3 regions of the Colwellia sp. KU-HH00111 genome follow, and region 3 is predicted to be linked to each of the others. Evidence: predicted binding sites of a transcription regulator. Region 3 holds the regulator's gene; each other region holds the start of a gene.
What was found. The regulator NrdR, encoded in region 3, represses ribonucleotide reductase genes. The targets are predictions, from matches to a motif close to AAACACNANATNTNGTGTTT.

Region 1: nrdA (class 1a ribonucleoside-diphosphate reductase subunit alpha) is a predicted target of NrdR. The motif match lies at 3,295-3,314, and genes of this name have one in related genera.
Region 2: ABXG98_RS17840 (adenosylcobalamin-dependent ribonucleoside-diphosphate reductase) is a predicted target of NrdR. The motif match lies at 2,674-2,693, and genes of this name have one in related genera.

Annotation. Positions count from the first base shown of each region.
Region 1 is NZ_BAABWO010000003.1:163,680-170,079, forward strand. It holds gene gyrA (DNA topoisomerase (ATP-hydrolyzing) subunit A) at 1-1,778, opposite strand, end outside; gene ubiG (bifunctional 2-polyprenyl-6-hydroxyphenol methylase/3-demethylubiquinol 3-O-methyltransferase UbiG) at 2,071-2,817, shown strand; gene nrdA (class 1a ribonucleoside-diphosphate reductase subunit alpha) at 3,437-5,707, shown strand; partial or broken gene nrdB (class Ia ribonucleoside-diphosphate reductase subunit beta) at 5,830-6,400, shown strand, end outside.
Region 2 is NZ_BAABWO010000012.1:80,862-87,261, reverse strand. It holds gene ABXG98_RS17845 (vitamin B12-dependent ribonucleotide reductase) at 1-238, opposite strand, end outside; gene ABXG98_RS17840 (adenosylcobalamin-dependent ribonucleoside-diphosphate reductase) at 318-2,528, opposite strand; gene ABXG98_RS17835 (prohibitin family protein) at 2,954-3,886, opposite strand; gene ilvA (threonine ammonia-lyase, biosynthetic) at 4,067-5,614, opposite strand; gene ilvD (dihydroxy-acid dehydratase) at 5,676-6,400, opposite strand, start outside.
Region 3 is NZ_BAABWO010000001.1:417,797-424,196, reverse strand. It holds gene ABXG98_RS01745 (PepSY domain-containing protein) at 1-493, opposite strand, end outside; gene ribBA (bifunctional 3,4-dihydroxy-2-butanone-4-phosphate synthase/GTP cyclohydrolase II) at 676-1,785, opposite strand; gene ABXG98_RS01735 (riboflavin synthase) at 1,839-2,510, opposite strand; gene ribD (bifunctional diaminohydroxyphosphoribosylaminopyrimidine deaminase/5-amino-6-(5-phosphoribosylamino)uracil reductase RibD) at 2,524-3,717, opposite strand; gene nrdR (transcriptional regulator NrdR) at 3,778-4,260, opposite strand; gene glyA (serine hydroxymethyltransferase) at 4,405-5,661, opposite strand; gene ABXG98_RS01715 (hypothetical protein) at 5,962-6,400, opposite strand, start outside.

The DNA of each region.
Region 1 (6,400 bases), on a different contig from region 3:
AAACATAAAATGGTATCATGGGTATTTGCTACTAAGAGTCGTTCAATGAAATCTTGTTCTTTCATCTTAGTGGCTGCTTTACCTTTACCACCTCGACGCTGAGCTTCATAATCACTTAACACTTGATATTTAACATAACCTTCATGCGAAAGTGTGACGACCACATCTTCTTCACAAATTAAGTCTTCTAACGAAAGATCATGAGAGGCGTTAGTTATTTCAGTACGGCGTTCATCACCAAACTCATCTCTAATTGCGACTAATTCCTCACAAATAACTTCCATTAAACGCTCAGGGCTTTCTAAAATATGCATTAATTCTGCAATGAGGTCTAATAACTCTTTGTACTCATTTAGAATTTTTTCGTGTTCTAGGCCACTTAACTTATATAGTTGTAGCTCAACAATCGCTTTTGCTTGGACTGGTGTTAAGTAATACTTGTTATCACGAATACCAAATTCAGGCTCTAACCATTCAGGACGCGCTGCATGCGTACCTGCGCGCTCAAGCATAGCGCTAACATTACCTAAGTCCCATCCTTGTGCAACTAATTGCTCTTCGGCTTCTTTTCTTGATGGGGAGGTTTTCACTAACTCAATAATAGGCTCTATGTTGGCAAGCGCTATTGATAAGCCTTCCAAGATATGTGCGCGATCTCGGGCTTTTCGTAATTCAAAAATAGTACGGCGAGTAACCACTTCACGACGGTGAAGTACAAACTCTTCCAACATTTCTTTTAAGTTAAATATTTTCGGCTGGCCATTACCTAATGCCACCATATTAAAACCAAAAGATACTTGCATTTGTGTCAATTTAAACAGGTTATTTAAAACAACTTCGCCAACTTCACCACGTTTAACTTCGATAACCATGCGCATGCCGTCTTTATCAGACTCATCACGTAATGCTGAAATGCCTTCAAGTCGTTTTTCTTTGACAAGCTCGGCCATTTTTTCAATCAAACGCGCTTTGTTGACCTGATAAGGTAACTCATTAACGATAATGGTTTCTTTACCCGTATTTTCATTGACTTCAATTTCTGCTCGGGCGCGAATTTTTATTTTACCTCGACCGGTGCGGTAAGCTTCTTCAATACCAGCACGACCACTAATAATAGCCGCTGTAGGAAAATCTGGTCCAGGAATATGGGTTAATAACTCTTCAAAGCTAATATCCTTATTCTCTATTAAAGCTAAACAACCATTAATTACTTCGGTTAAGTTGTGTGGTGGTATGTTTGTCGCCATACCAACAGCAATACCCGAGCCACCATTAACGAGTAAATTGGGGATGCGAGTTGGCATTACGGCAGGTATATGTTCTGTACCATCATAGTTAGGTACAAAGTCGACGGTTTCTTTATCTAAATCGGCGAGAATTGCATGTGCAATTTTTGCCATTCTAATTTCGGTATAACGCATTGCTGCAGCGCTATCACCATCAACCGAACCAAAGTTACCTTGGCCATCTACTAACATATAACGCAACGAGAATGGTTGTGCCATACGAACAATCGTGTCGTATACAGCAGTATCACCATGCGGGTGATATTTACCTATTACATCACCAACCACACGGGCTGATTTTTTATATGCTTTGTTCCAATCATTTCCTAAAACATCCATGGCGTAAAGCACACGACGATGTACTGGCTTTAAACCATCGCGTACATCAGGCAGCGCTCGCCCAACAATAACGCTCATGGCATAATCTAGGTAGGAAGTTTGTAACTCATCTTCAATATTTACTGGAACTATTTCTTTGGCCAGATCTGACATAAATAGACGTATCCCTTAACTTAAAATGTAACTTAACATCACAAAATTTTTATTATTATATTTTTATAAAAAATATATAAATCAACGCAGCATACTATCACAAATTTTTGTGATGCCAAACAGCTTTATTTAGCTAGGTGCAAGCCTATTTGTTGTCATAAAAAAACTGCTGAATAAAACAGCATAATAACGACTTAGTTGATCTGTTTCAGGTATTTTTACTTGCTTTACACTTTGTTTAATTATCACTTTCGTTTAGAATCGAGCCATTAGATGCCAACTAGAATAAACCATGAACAAAATTCACGATAAACCTAACGCTTTCGCAGCAAATGTAAATGAAGCCGAAATAGAAAAGTTTGAGCAAATAGCAAACCATTGGTGGGATTTAGCAGGTGATTTTAAGCCCTTACATCAAGTAAATCCGTTAAGAGTGCAGTTTATTTGTCAGCATATTAGCGAACAACAAAGCCAACTTTTTGATAAGAAAGTGATTGATGTGGGCTGTGGTGGTGGCATTTTATCTGAGTCATTAGCTAAATTAGGTGCAAATGTAACAGGCATTGATATGGGAACAGAGCCATTAAATGTCGCCAAACTCCACGCACTTGAATCAGGTTTAACTATCAACTACGAAAAAATAACAGCTGAAGAAAAAGCCGAGCAATGTAGCGAAGCTTTTGATGTGGTTACTTGTATGGAGATGTTAGAGCACGTTCCTGATCCGGCTTCTGTGGTTAGCGCTTGTGCCAAACTCGTAAAACCCGGTGGTTTAGTATTTTTCTCAACCTTAAATAAAACGGTTAAATCGTATTTATTAGCCATTTTAGCGGCAGAAAAATTATTCAAACTAGTACCCGATGGCACCCATGAGCATGACAAATTTATTAAACCGTCACAATTGATCGGCTGGGCTGAGACTAATGAGCTTAACTGTATTGATGCCTGTGGAATACATTACAACCCTGTCACCGAAAATCATAAATTAACTAAAAACTTGGACGTTAACTACCTATTATGTTGTCAAAAAATGACATAAAAGGTTGATTGCGCTATCCCTAATGTCGTCGCAATATAAAGGAGCAAGTATTAGTAATAATCTGCGCCTTGATCATGAGACGCTCAGGGGGCTAAAAAAAACATATGGATGTGGTTTGGATATAGAAATTGCTGGTGATGCACCCGGTTAAATTGAAACAAATATATTGAAATGACATCTACCCTTATCAAAAATACAGCACAAAACCACAACAGTTAACCTGCTTATTGATAATTGTTGTTATTTGGTTTTTTATTACTATTGGACATAACAATTTCTAAAAACAGATTAAAATAATTTAACCTTATTTATTTTCAATAATAAAGATTGCTTTTAGTCAAATACCAAGCTTTTTAACGGTACTAGGTTAGTTATTACTAACCTAGTACCAACAACTAAAAAGTCAACCTAAAACTGAACTTTTTTACCGCTTGCAATCATCATAAAACCTCATTATCTTGTGTCTTAGTTTACAAAAAACCCTAGATGTTGTGTATAAAACATATCCATCATGTTTGTTTATTACACATAGGAAATAATAAAAATAACAGGGCGTCTTAGCAGCAAACAGTGCGTTATTGCTAAGAAGAATTAATCTAATTTATACCACAGGTCTTTCATGAATAATAACCTCTTTGTTACAAAGCGTAATGGCGAAAAAGAATCGATCGATTTAGAGAAGATTCATCGAGTAATTGCTTGGGCTGCTGCCGATTTAGAACAAGTTTCTGTTTCTCAAGTAGAATTAAAATCACATATACAGTTTTATGATGGCATTAAAACTGCCGATATACATGAAACCATCATCAAAGCCGCAGCTGATTTAATCTCAGAAGAGACCCCTGATTATCAATATTTAGCTGCTAGGCTAGCTGTTTTTCATTTGCGCAAAAAAGCCTATGGTCAATTTGAGCCTCCGAGACTATATGATCATGTCGTCAACATGATTGAGTTAGGAAAATATGATCAACACTTGTTAATTGATTATGATGAAAGTGATTTTGAACAAATGTCGATGTTTCTTGATCATAGCCGAGATCTAAATTTCAGTTATGCCGCTGTCAAACAACTTGAAGGTAAATACCTAGTTCAAAATCGCGTCAATGGTGATATTTATGAAAGCGCGCAGTTTTTATATATTTTAGTTGCTGCCTGTTTGTTTGCCAAATACCCAAAAGAAACTCGCCTTAATTATATTGAAGGTTTTTATAACGCAATATCAACGTTTAAAATTTCATTACCAACACCAATTATGGCGGGGGTAAGAACGCCAACTCGTCAATTTTCATCTTGTGTGTTGATAGAGTGCGATGATTCTTTAGACTCAATTAACGCCACCTCAAGTGCAATTGTTAAATATGTTTCGCAACGCGCTGGTATTGGTGTCAATGCTGGACGTATTCGAGCACTAGGTAGCACTATTCGCAATGGCGAAGCATTTCACACAGGCTGTATTCCGTTTTATAAGCATTTTCAAACTGCGGTGAAAAGCTGTTCACAAGGTGGCGTTCGTGGCGGAGCAGCAACACTCTTCTACCCACTTTGGCACTTAGAAGTTGAAAGTTTATTGGTCCTTAAAAATAACCGTGGTGTTGAAGAGAACCGTGTTCGCCATCTAGACTACGGTGTGCAGTTTAACAAAACCATGTATCAAAGATTGATTAAAGGCGGCCATATCACCTTATTTAGCCCAAGTGATGTACCCGGGCTTTATGATGCCTTCTTTGAAGATCAAGATAAATTTGAAGCACTCTATCTTCAATATGAAAACGATGAGTCTATTCGTAAAAAACGTATTAAAGCGATAGAGCTGTTTACCTTATTCGCCCAAGAGCGTGCCAGTACGGGCAGAATATATTTACAAAATGTTGACCATTGTAACACTCATAGCCCTTTTGACCCGAGTAAAGCGCCAATTAGACAAAGTAACTTATGTTTAGAAATCGCCTTGCCAACAAAACCAATGCATGATGTTAACGATGAAAATGGTGAAATCGCCTTATGTACGCTTTCCGCTTTTAACCTTGGTGCGATTGAATCACTTGATGAATTGGAAGGGTTGGCCGATCTTGCAGTACGTGCGTTAGATAGTTTACTTGATTATCAAGACTACCCTATTCCAGCCGCTCGCAATGCCAGCTTAGCGCGCCGTACTTTAGGTATTGGTGTTATTAATTATGCCTATTACTTAGCGAAAAATGGCTTGTATTATTCAAATGGTAGCGCCAATAACTTAACCCATAAAACGTTTGAAGCCATTCAATACTATTTATTAAAAGCCAGTAATTTATTGGCTAAAGAGCAAGGGGCTTGTCCTAAATTTGATGAAACACGTTTGGCTCAAGGTATTTTACCTATTGATACCTACAAAAGGTCGATTGATGATATTACTGGTGAACCATTACATTTAGACTGGGAAGCGCTAAGAACTAGCATTCAAACCTATGGTGTACGCAACTCAACAGTTTCAGCCTTAATGCCATCAGAAACTTCCTCACAAATATCTAATGCCACCAATGGTATAGAGCCACCTCGTGGTTTAATCAGTGTGAAAGCGAGCAAAGACGGTATATTAAAACAAGTGGTTCCTGAGTATCAACGCCTTAAAAACAATTATGAGTTGCTTTGGAATATTCCAAGTAACGAAGGCTATTTGGAAATTGTTGGTATTATGCAAAAGTTTGTTGACCAAACTATCTCTGCAAATACCAATTATGATCCAGCAAAATTTGAAGGGGGTAAAGTCCCAGTTAAACAAATTTTAAAAGACATTTTAACTGCGTATAAGTTAGGGGTTAAAACTATGTATTATCACAACACGCGGGATGGTGCTAGCGATGACGTAGAAGTTGAAAGTGACGACTGCGCTGGTGGTGCGTGTAAAATATAACAGGTTTTGCTCGCCCAATTTTGATTACAACAAATATAATTATCAGAGCCTAAGTGTTTTACTTGGCTCTGTGTTGCCATAGCTTAAACATCAGCTGGCAATACAGAAAGGAATAACGACAAATGACGTATACTACGTTTAACCAAACACCCAATAATGCCTTGCTAGAGCCTATGTTTTTAGGTAATAGCGTCAATGTTTCACGCTATGATCAACAGCGTTACATTGCATTTGAAAAATTAATAGAAAAGCAGCTATCATTTTTTTGGCGACCTGAAGAGGTCGATGTATCAAAAGATAGAGCAGATTGGCAAAGTTTGACTGATTCTGAAAAGCATATTTTCATCTCAAACTTAAAATACCAAACCTTGCTTGATTCGATGGCCGCACGTTCTGTAAATGCCGTACTGCTACCGCTGGTATCATTACCAGAAGTTGAAACATGGGTAGAAACATGGGCCTTTAGCGAAACTATTCACTCACGCTCTTATACCCATATTTTACGTAATTTATTTACTGAACCAGGCGAGATATTCGACGATATCATTGTTAACCCTGCGATATTAAAGCGCGCTACGAGTATCGCTAAATACTTCGATGACGTTATTATCACAACCCAACTGTTGCAGTCTCAAGGTGAAGGGACTTATGATATTGATGGCAAATCAATTGAAGTCAGTACGCGAAAATTAA
Region 2 (6,400 bases), on a different contig from region 3:
TGAGTACCACGTTTGAAATGCTCACGTAATAGGCATGTTCATAACCTGTGGTTGCTTTGATTTTATAGGTTCTAGAGTCTAATTGCTTTGGACGTTTAGTCTCTTGAATAACTTCAACTTTAGGTGATTGCGCTGTTGGTGCTGGGTTTTCAGTAGAGGTGTCTTTATTGACTACTGATACGCCAGTGATCTTTTTGCTGATTTCTACAGGTTTTGGCGTCGACGATGATTGTGTCATGATGTTTTCTCTTTTAAATGGCTGCTAATTATAGCAGCCGACTAAATTAGTTTTGCTTCAAGGCTTGTTACGTGTGATGTTAAAATCGGCCGTATTGCCCTTCTTTAATGGCTTCAAATAAGTTAGAAGCAATGTGCTCTTGACCTTCGTAAACGACTTTTTCATTACCTTTTACTTTTATCACTTCACCATCTTCGAGGGTAAATTGATACTCGGTATTGGCAAGATCTGCTTCATTAACCAGTACTCCTGAAAAGTTTTCAGGGTTAAATCTAAAGGTAGTACAGCCTTTTAAACCTGCTTTGTAAGCTTCTAAATAGACATCTTCAAACTGCTCGAACGGGAACTCCGTTGGAATATTCACTGTTTTGGAGATTGAGCTATCAATCCACTTCTGCGCCGCTGCTTGTACCGCAACATGTTCTGATGGGGTAACGGTAGAGGTATCAACAAAGCTTTCTGGCAGTTGTGATAAATCTAATGATAATACTGTGCCCATTTTGATCATCGGTAACTGCCAATCATCACCATGGGTGCTTTTCATTAGTCGTTCATAGGCTAATACTTCCGCAGAGCGAACATTGACTTGTTGTTTGGTCGATTTTCCAGGAATGATGACGTTACGTTTGTAGTCATGAGCAAAGCTAGGCTCAATACCATTACTGGCGTTATTGCCTATGGACAGTGCTATGGTGCCTGTTGGTGCAATAGAGCTGTGGTGAGTAAAACGTAATCCAGTTGTTAGCGCTTCTTCAAGCCACTTTTCACCTAACTCGGCAACAATGTTTTTCATATATCGGCTATAATTAAGGTGTAATTCAACCCCTTTAACTTGATCACCTAATTTATATTTGTCGGCCAATTCAGGGCGTTTACGCAATAAAGCGCCAGTGATGGTATACATGTCATTTAAGAAAGGAGCGCCGCCTTTTTCTTTGGCAAGTTTAGTCGCTTCACGCCAGCCCTCTATGGCTAAATGCTTAGTAACTTCATCAGTGAACTTCACTGAATTGTTTTTACCATACTTCATACCCAACATGGTCATGGCAGATCCTAAGCCTAAATAGCCCATGCCATGGCGGCGTTTGCTTTCAATTTCAGCAACTTGCTCAGGTAAAGGTAAACCATTAATTTCAACCACATTATCAAGCATGCGGGTGAAAATTCGCACCACTTTTTTGAATCGATCCCAATCAAAGCTTGCTTGTGCAGTGAACGGGTTATTTACAAAAGCGGTTAAATTGATTGAGCCTAATAAGCATGAGCCATTTGGCGGAAGTGGTTGCTCGCCACAAGGGTTAGTTGCGCGAATGAGCTCACCAAACCAATTGTTGTTATATTCATTGACTTTGTCGATCAGGATAAAACCCGGCTCAGCATAATCATAAGTGGCGTTCATGATCATATTCCACAAGTTTTTCGCGCGGATAGTGCGATAAACTTTACAGGCGGTTTCGCCTGCACCATTGACTAGATAACCGTCCATATTAAGTGGCCATTCGCGCCAGATAACATCATCGGTATTATTTTCTGCGTCAAAGGCTAAACCATCAAGCGCAATTTCATTTTTATTGGTAGGGAAAACTAACTGCCAATCTGCATCGGCTTTAACCGCTTCCATGAAGGGATCGGTAATTAAGATAGAAAGATTAAACTGACGCAGACGACCATCTTCACGCTTGGCTTTAATAAACGACATGATATCAGGATGTTGACAATCAATAGTGCCCATTTGTGCACCACGACGTCCACCAGAAGAGGATACGGTTTTACACATGGTATCGAAAATATCCATAAACGGCAGTGGCCCTGAGGTGGTTGCGCCAGCCCCTGCAACATAGCCACCGTCAGGTCGAATTGTTGAGAAGTCATAGCCGATACCACAACCTGCTTTTAGCGTTAAGCTCGCTTTACTCACGGCTTCACCGACAATACCATGCATTGAATCTTCAATGGTGGCTGAAACAGTACAATTAATGGTAGATGAGGCGGGTTTTTGCGCACCTGCACCTGCATTTGAAACGATCCGACCTGCTGGTACTGCACCATTCATTAATGCCCAAAGAAATTCTTCGCCATGCTTTTTTTGTTTAGCAGGCGTGGTTTCAACACTGGCAATCGCTTTAGCAACACGTTCAAAGGTGTCAATGACGTTTTTATCAACAGGCTCGCCTGATGAGGTTTTTAATTGGTACTTGGATCGCCAAATGTCTAGGGATGCTAACTGTAGATGGTTAGCATCAAAAACAGCTAGTGTTTCGGGTGTATCCGTGATGGTTTGTTCTTTCATTGTTTGTCTTTCCATAAGAATAGTGCGCGAGGAGCGTGTTTTTATTTTTGTGTGACACAATATATAGTATTAAGTGCTGCTTAATAGTTGATCGAGATCAAGTTTTTATCGATGTGACACTATATATGGTATTCTACATTTATTTTGATACTATATATAGTGCTTATTTAAAGTGGCAGTTAGACGTTTTTTGCATCAATTTGATTGTTTTTAGCGTATTTTGCTGTATAGATTTTTATGACATTTAGCTAAATTTATAAGTAAAACAAGCTCTTTTGCTGTTTTGTCCGTTCAGTAGTAAATGCTTTGATCGAATTTCAGACATTATGGGTTGTAATAATAAGGATAGTACTGAGAGGAAAGTGGAAACAATGGTAGCTGCGCTACATAACTATCTTAATGGTATAAGTAGCGCAGTGATTCAGTTATTTTTCTTTCATATTCCACAAAATATCTTGGCCGCTTCCCATAACCGTGCTGGGTAACTTACCATCCCATTGTTGTGCTTTGATATATTCTACTAAGGTTTTGCTGGCTTTAATCGCTTCTGCTTTTTTAAGCATAGCCTCAGCTTCAGCTAAGCCTTTCACACGTATTGCTTGTGCTTGCGCTTTGGCTTCTATTTCAATGGCATAAGCGCTACCATCAGCCCGAGCTTTTTCAGCATCACGTTTCGCTTCAGCAGTATTCACCTCACGTTGAGCTTCAAGTTTTTGTCGCTCTAGACGATGCTTTTCTGCTGCGGCTAAATTTTTCTCTGTTTGCTTGGTTTCAATACTTTGTAAATATTTTGCCGGCAGAATTAAATTTTCAATTTGTACACTATCAAGTTTCACAGGGAAGTCTTGCATGGCTGTTAATAGTGTTTCTTCGATTTTTTGAATGACTTGGCCACGGTTTTGTACAATTTGTTCTGCTTTGAATCGCGCTAACGCATCTTTAGTAGCAGAGCGTAAGCGTGGGTCAAGAATGCGATTTTCAAACTGATCTAAGCCACCATATCCTTTATATAGTTCAAAAGCTTCAGCACGTATTACCGTCCAGTTTACCGACACCTCGGCTTGTACTGGCATTTGTTCAAAGGTTGAAGCTTTAAGTGATTCAGAATTTTTACGGGTACGGATCTCTAATTCTTCAATAGAATCAGCAAAGGGAATTTTAGTGTGCAAACCTGGGTTTACTTGCGTAGTCGCTTCGCCGAAGCGCTTAACTATGCCTACGTGTCCTTCATCTATGGTGTAAAAAACTTGCCAAAGTACAATGGCGGTGATCGCCGCTAGTACCGCTTTTCCAATGTGTTTGGTTGCTACTGTGGTATCAATATTTACGTTTTTTGTAGCTAATCCTTTGTTTAACATATATTTTCCTTATTTATTTTTATGGTTGTATTTTTGCTATTCGTTAGTTTTTATCAGCAGTTGGGGCCCGTATATAGTACTAATTTGTAGCCCTAAGACCATTAATAAAGTAAATCGCTTGACATAATATGTCAAGCGATTTTGGATATCTGCTAGTTTTTATGGTTAGAAAGCAGCTTTTTAGTTGAGAAATTCTTGATAGGCAAGGTTGTCGGTTGCTTCTTTGTATTGATAGCCAAGAGCGTTTAAATGCTGAAAAAATTCAACTTCTTTAGAGGTGCTAACTTCAAACCCCGCCAATACTTGACCAAAGGCTGCGCCATGGTTTCGATAATGAAACAGGGTAATATTAAACAGTTCGCCCATGGCATCTAGAAATTTTTCTAGGGCGCCGGGGTGCTCAGGAAACTCAAAGCTGAACAATCGTTCATTGATGCTATTAGTATGATTTTTTCCACCAATCATGTAGCGAACATGTAATTTTGCCAGTTCATTGTCAGTAAAATCGTTAACATGATAGTCAGCGCTTGCTAACTCCTCAAGTAATTGACAGCGCTCTTCAACACTGCCGCTTAACCGTACGCCAACAAATACATTAGCGGTAGGTTCGCCGGTAAAACGGTAGTTGAATTCGGTAATTGCTTTGTTACCAATGGTTTGGCAAAAACGTTTAAAACTGCCTTTTTCTTCAGGAATGGTAACCGCTAAAATGGCTTCTTTTTTCTCGCCTAATTCACAGCGTTCAGACACATACCGCAAGGTATGAAAGTTCATATTTGCCCCTGATAAGATGGCGACTAAAGACTGATTATTTGCATCAGTGATCGAGCAATACTTTTGCAAACCAGCTAAAGACAAGGCACCTGCAGGCTCAGCAATTACACGTGTCTGTTCAAAAATATCTTTAATTGACGCACATATTTCATCGGTTGTTACCGTAATCACTTCATCGCAGTAATGTTGAATTAAACCAAAGGTATGTTCACCAATACGTTTCACTGCCACACCATCAGCAAATAACCCTACTTGCGGTAAATCAACCGGCTTGCCTGCAGCTAAGGCTGCTTTTAAGCAAGCGGAGTCTTCGGCCTCTACGCCAATAACTTTAGTGTTTGGGCTGAGTTGTTTTAAATATACCGCCATCCCCGCCAATAAACCACCACCACCGACCGGAATAAAAACCACATCAGCATTGGGTTGTTGTTGCAGTAGCTCTTTGGCCACTGTGCCTTGACCGACGATAACATCCTCGTCATCAAACGGGTGAATCAGCGTTTTATTTTCGTTTTTGGCATACTCAATTGAAGCCAATTGCGCCTCATTAAAACTATTGCCAACTAAACGAACTTCCCCACCAAAACGCCTGACATTATCGACTTTAATTTCTGGAGTGGTTTTGGGCATGACGATGGTGGCTTTGATACCAAGCTTGTTGGCAGCAAGTGCTAAGCCTTGCGCATGGTTACCGGCAGAAGCAGCGATTACACCATGAATACATTCGGCTTCACTTAAATTAGAAAGCTTATTATAGGCGCCACGCAGTTTGAACGAGTGCACGGGTTGTTGATCTTCGCGTTTTAAATATATTTGATGATTTAATCGTGTTGATAACTTGGTCAATAAGGTGAGCTCTGTTTCTACTGCAACATCATAAACGGGGGCAAGTAATATGCGTCTAAGGTAGTCGAGTTGCTCTGCTTGTTGTGTGAGTAACTGGGAATCAGTCATGGGGTACCTAAATCGAGTATAGGTAGGCAATGATTGCCTACCTATGATAGTTGGAGATGGATTAGTCAGTAAGTCCATCAAGTAAATCGCGGTTACGTACCGCACCTTTGTCAGCGCTGGTGGCTAACATTGCATAGTTTTTAAGCGCATAGCTGATTGGGCGAATACGATCAGCTGGTTTCCAGGCATCTTTACCTTTAGCTAGCATCGCCGCTCGGCGAGACTCAAGTTCACTGCCAGCAACTTGTAAGGTAATTTCACGGGTTGGGATATCAATATGAATAATATCACCTTGTTTTACTAAACCTATTGTACCACCGTCGGCGGCTTCAGGAGATACATGACCGATAGATAAACCTGAGGTTCCGCCTGAAAAACGACCATCAGTTAACAATGCACAGGCTGCACCTAAGCCCATCGATTTCAAGTAAGTAGTTGGGTATAGCATTTCTTGCATACCCGGGCCGCCTTTAGGGCCTTCGTAGCGAATAACAACCACTTCGCCAGCCACTACTTTGCCATCTAAAATACCAGCTACAGCATCATCTTGACTTTCAAAAATATGCGCAGGGCCAGTAAACGTTAAATTTTCATCACTAACACCAGCAGTTTTTACTACACAACCATCGACAGCAATGTTACCTGACAGAACGGCTAAACCTCCTTCGGTAGAAAACGCATTGTCAATACTGCGGATACAGCCATTTTGGCGATCGTCATCTAAGGTATCCCACCTACAATCTTGACTGAAAGCTTTAGTGGTACGAATGCCAGCAGGCCCCGCAC
Region 3 (6,400 bases):
TGATATAAAAACTTGGACTTGCAAAATCATCAAAATCAACGCGCCACACGGGTAAATGCCGAGCATTTAACTCTCTAGGCGGGTTGTCTATGACCATGCTAACCTGGGTAACCTTTGCATTACTCTTAGCATATTTATGCTTTGCTATTTGCTTTGCATCAGCTTCATTGATTGGTGAGAGTAACTTACCCGTATCAGCACTGAGTAGATATTTGGCTTTACCCTCGCTAAAACGATAGACGGCACTTCCTAGTAGGGTTGTTAACACTAAATTTTCAGCATCGGGGTGATCAGTGTATAGCTGTGCTATTGGGTAGTTAATTTGCTCGCTATTCAAAGGGGCTTGGTGCTTTATCACTAAGCTATCGCCATGAATATAGTCAATATCAAGCAAAACCATATAAGCGCCAGATATCGACCAAATCACAAACTGCAAACCGACAAACAACATTAGCCATTTATGATATGTTCGACTGCTTCTATGCCATGACATTTTGATTATTCCTGCAATACTTATTTTATCAAGTTAACTTGAAGACTTTGACCCGCGATGTACGATGTGAAATGCGATATGAGAAGTAACTATGAGTGAAAATGAAGCTATTGGGTCTGATCATGCTTAAAAAGCCCAAACCCAATAGTTTTATTACGATGAAAATACTGGTTGCTTAGCCGTTATTCTGAAATATATTCAACCACTTCTAGGCCAAACCCTGATAAAGAATGATATTTAGTTTGTGAGCTTAATAGTCTCATTTTATTGACGCCTAAATTAGATAGTATTTGCGAGCCAACACCAACATTTCGAGAGCCAACATGACGATTAACTTCTTTAACACTTTCGCCTGCATCAATCTTAGCGTACTTTTCAACTAAGTTAATTAACTCCATCGGTGATTCATGTTTACCTAATAACACCAATACGCCACCTTCTTCACCAATTCTTTGCATTGCACTTGCCATTGGCCATTTAGCAACACTCTCTCGTTGGCTAAATAATAAATCTTTAAACGTGTTTTCTAGATGTACACGCACTAATGTTGGCTCATCAGCTTTGATCTCACCTTTAGTTAAGGCAAAATGAGCTTGGCCATCGATAGTGTCTTTAAATACAATCAGATCAAACTCACCATATGCCGTAGGTAATTTACACTGGGACACACGTTCAATAGTCGTTTCCGTTGCATTTCTAAATTCAATTAAATCAGCAATTGTGCCCATTTTAATGCCGTGCTTTTTAGCAATAATTTCTAGATCTGGGCGACGCGCCATGGTGCCGTCTTCATTGAGTATTTCTACAATAACCGCTGCTGGTTCAAGATTAGCCATACGCGCTAGATCAACACCTGCCTCTGTGTGGCCAGCACGATTTAACACACCACCATCTTTAGCAATTAATGGAAAGATATGTCCTGGTTGTACAATATTTAAATGCGTTGCATCTTTAGCAACAGCAGCAAGTACAGTAGTGGCCCTGTCTGCAGCTGAAATACCTGTAGTAACACCAGTAGCGGCTTCAATAGAGACGGTAAAATTGGTACTAAATTGAGCATCATTTTTATCGACCATTAAAGGTAGCTTTAACTTTTCACACTTCTCTTGAGTCATCGGCATACAAATCAAGCCACGACCATGAGTTGCCATAAAGTTAATGGCTTCAGGTGTGACCATTTCAGCAGCCATGATGAAATCACCTTCATTTTCTCGGTCTTCATCATCCATTAAAATAACCATTTTACCTAAAGCAATATCGTCGATTATTTCTTGTGGGGTATTTAAATTCATGTGATTCTCTTTTCTATCTTTTGGGTAATAGTAATTAATGGTTATTTTTGATGTTACTTAATAAAACCTGCTTTTTGTAACATAGACGCGGTAACGTTTGAGCTAGGCTCAACGGGGTGTGCTGATTTTTCTTTCGTTAATAATCTTTCTAGGTAGCGGGCAATCAAATCAACCTCTAAGTTCACTTTAGTGCCGACTTGATAGTGAGCAAAAATAGTCTCTTTCACCGTATGTGGCACTATGGTTAATCTAAACTTAGTATTATCAGCACTTAATGCATTAACCGTTAAACTGGTACCATCAACGGTTATTGAGCCTTTTTCAGCGATATAATGGGCTAAGTCGCTTGGCATTGATAGCCAATATTCAATACTATTACCGTTATTGGTGATTGATAATACATTGCAGACACCATCTACATGGCCTGACACCATATGACCACCAAAACGTGTACTGGCTAACATTGCCTTTTCTAAATTAACTTGCATACCTACGCTATAGTGAGCAAAGCCAGTACGCTCTAATGTTTCATTTGACACATCTGCACTGTAGCTATGTTGATCATACTCAACCACAGTAAGGCAAATACCATTAGTAGCTATTGAGTCACCTAGATTAACATCACTCATATCTAAGATATTAGTCGCGATGACTAAGCGTGCTCCCTGAGCATTGATATTAATTGCTTTTATGGTGCCAATCGCTTCGATAATTCCGGTAAACATAATGACTCTCTTGTTAAGTGTTTTTTGTCAGTTTAGCTATAATGCGAATATCACAGCCAACCATGCGAACATCAGCAATAGATAAGGCTTTTGCTTGAACCAAAGTACTGGTATTTGGCATGTTAACTAAGTTTTTTCCATCTCCACCAAGTAATTTAGGCGCTTGATACAGTATAAGTTCATCGGCTAAATCCTGCTCGATAAATGCCCCCGCTAAATTAGCACCAGACTCGACTAAAACATCATTTAAGCCCCGCTGTGCAAGACATTTCAACAATGCTGTCAGGTCAATTTTAGCACGAGCTTTATCACTTTCACCTTGGCTTGGCATTATCATTGGTAGTTGTACTTGTTCTACAAAATGAGGCCACTGATGAATGTTTTCAAGGTCTTGCTCATCATATTTTCCTCGAACAATAATAATAGCAGATGCTTGCTGAAAAAATGCCAACCTTGGTGTTAAACGGTTTTGGCTATCAATCACCACACGTACTGGTTGGCGAACTTGCGCTTGTGGGTAATGTGCTTTTAATTCCCCCAACTCAGACCAACGAACCGTCATTTTGGCATCATCCATTAAAACAGTATCAGCGCCAGTGATAACAGCGCAGCTTTGCGCTCTAATTTTTTGCACATCACGCCTAGCATCAACTGAAGTAATCCACTTACTCTCACCACTTTTCATGGCGGTTTTACCATCTAGACTAGCGGCTAACTTAACTCTTACATAAGGTAAGTTTTGTGTCATCACCTTGATAAAACCTAAATTGAGTGCTTTGGCTTCATGTTCTAATAGTCCGGACTCTGTTTGGATTCCTGCTTGCTCAAGCATTTTCAAACCACGACCTGCAACTCTAGGGTTAGGATCGACCATGGCGGCAACCACACGTTGCACTTCTGCATTAATTAAACCTTGAGCACACGGTGGGGTTTGGCCAAAATGACTACATGGCTCTAACGTAACGTAAGCAGTAGCACCCTTTATTAATTGCGGATAATTTTTGCTAGCGTCAAGCAAGGCATTCACTTCAGCATGCCCTTGCCCTGCCATTTGATGAAAACCAGAACCAATAATTATTTCTTTGCCTTCTACATGGCTCACTAATACACAGCCAACTCTTGGATTTGGTGACGTGGTATAATGACCTTTTTGGGCAAGTTTAATTGCCAATGCCATGTAGTGATGATCTTGCTCGCTAAACACTATACCTTTTATACCTTATTTGTGATGGAAAACTGCTGAGGTTATCTAGACTTAGCCTACAAACTATTTATTTGCTGATTTTCCTCTACTGAGGCTTTCTTTGCCTAAACGGGCAATTTCATCAGCAAATTCACTAATATCTTCAAATGACAAATACACTGAAGCAAAGCGTAGGTAGGCGACCTTGTCTAATTCTTTTAATTGAGACATAAGCAAATTGCCGAGCATTTCGCTGGTTATTTCACGCTCACCAGTAGCACGCATTTGCGATTTCAATTTGTTAATAGATAACTCTACCTGCTCTGTACTTACCGGTCGTTTTTCGAGTGCGCGCATTAATCCGCTACGCATTTTATCTTCATTAAACGGCTCTCGTGTACCATCTCGCTTGATGATTCTCGGCATAACTAGCTCGGCAGTTTCAAATGTTGTGTAGCGCTCATGACACGACAAACATTCACGGCGACGTCTGATTTGGTGCCCATCCGAAACTAAACGCGAGTCAATAACCTTCGTTTCTTGTGCACTACAAAAGGGACAATACATAGTTTACCTATAGTCAATATTTAGCTGTAAGATCTAGCGGCACGTGTTATTTATCATAATAAAAACCAAAAATGGCCGCATAATTGCGACCATTTTAATATAAATTCACTTAAATTTGTAAATTAGTTTTTTATATTCAATATACTACTTGTATACAGGGAAACGTGAACATAGAGCTTTAACTTGGTCTTGTACCTGTGCAATAACATCTTCATTGTTGATATCATCTAAAATATCACAAATCCATCCAGTTAGTGCTTTCGTTTCTTCAATGCCAAAACCGCGACGTGAAATAGCCGGTGTTCCTAAACGTAAGCCACTAGTTACAAATGGAGAACGAGGATCATTTGGTACAGAGTTTTTATTCACTGTGATATGTGCTTTGCCTAACGCTGCATCAGCATCTTTACCAGTAATATCTTTATCAATTAAATCAAGTAATAACAGATGATTTTCCGTACCATTTGATACTACTTTATAGCCACGTTCTTGTAACACTGCAACCATAGCCTTAGCATTATCTAACACATTTTGTTGATAAGCTTTAAATTCTGGCGCTAATGCTTCTTTAAAGGCAACCGCTTTTGCAGCGATGATATGCATTAATGGACCACCTTGGCCACCAGGGAATACCGCACTGTTTAATTTTTTATAGATACCTTCATCATCACACGCTGAAACAATCAAACCACCACGAGGGCCTGCTAAGGTTTTATGAGTAGTTGTCGAAACAACATGAGCATGAGGAACAGGGTTTGGATATAAACCAGCCGCAACCAGACCTGCAACGTGAGCCATATCAACGAAGAAATAAGCGCCTACGCTGTCGGCAATTTTACGCATACGCGCCCAGTCAACAATACCAGAAAACGCAGAGAAACCACCGATGATCATTTCAGGTTTATGTTCGTTAGCTAAACGCTCAACTTCATCATAATCAATGTCGCCTGTTTCAGGGTGTAACCCATACTGGAACGCTTCATAAGACTTACCTGAGAAGTTAACATGTGAGCCATGCGTTAAATGACCACCGTGAGCCAAGCTCATGCCTAATACTTTTCCACCAGGTGTAACTAAGGCTTGAAAAACCGCCGCATTAGCTTGTGAGCCAGCATGTGGTTGAACGTTAGCATAAGTAGCACCAAATAATTCTTTAGCGCGGTCAATGGCTAATTGCTCAGCAACATCTACATACTCACAACCACCGTAATAACGTTTACCAGGATAACCTTCAGCATATTTGTTGGTTAATTGTGAGCCTTGCGCTTCAAGTACACGCGGACTACAGTAGTTTTCAGATGCAATTAGTTCAATATGCTCTTCTTGACGCACAACTTCTTTGCTCATTGCTTCATAAAGTTCAGCATCATAATCAGCAATATTCATATCACGAGTAAACATGTTTTTTCCTCAAGTGGCCAGCCGTTGGCTAGAACGGTTAAGATGTTTTCCTAAGTTTAATGCGGCGTATTCTGCCTGAAATGAGCCATTTTGTACATTAAAAATGTACATGTGTTTAGCTCTTTTCGCACTGATTTATGCCACAAGTTATAGTGTTTTATTCGATCTAAGCTTTCAACGATTAGATCAAATTCTATAACGGTAGAATATAGCGAATAAAAAACAGAATAACAACAAATTTAAAACGATAAGCTCGTAAATTTCAAAATATAACTCAGAAATACAGCCATAATCGAATTTTTATTTTGATAGTAAACCTTTTAACTGTTTCAATTCATTAGAGCGTTTCAGATGAAATAGATGAGCAACAATCCATAGTGTAAACACAAATAAATTAATGATTAAAAAGGCAGGCCAAAGCGGTTTTTCTGTGCCGTGGCGCATCACATAGATATAGCAATTAATCGCAGGTAACATGAAATAACATGATAATTTAATTAATTTAATATACTTTATTGACGACTGACAGCCTGCTACAGCATTGATTATTGCTTTATCCGGGCTATCACAACTATGCTTCCATGGATGATGTCTGATCTTAATTTCATAATAAACAAATACAGTAGATAAGAGGCTACCAAAAGCTACATACATTAGCGTAGCATTGTCCCAATCTGCTTGATATAAGCCAATACAAAGGGCGATAATCAAACCTAAAGTAGCAACACAATCAAGTATT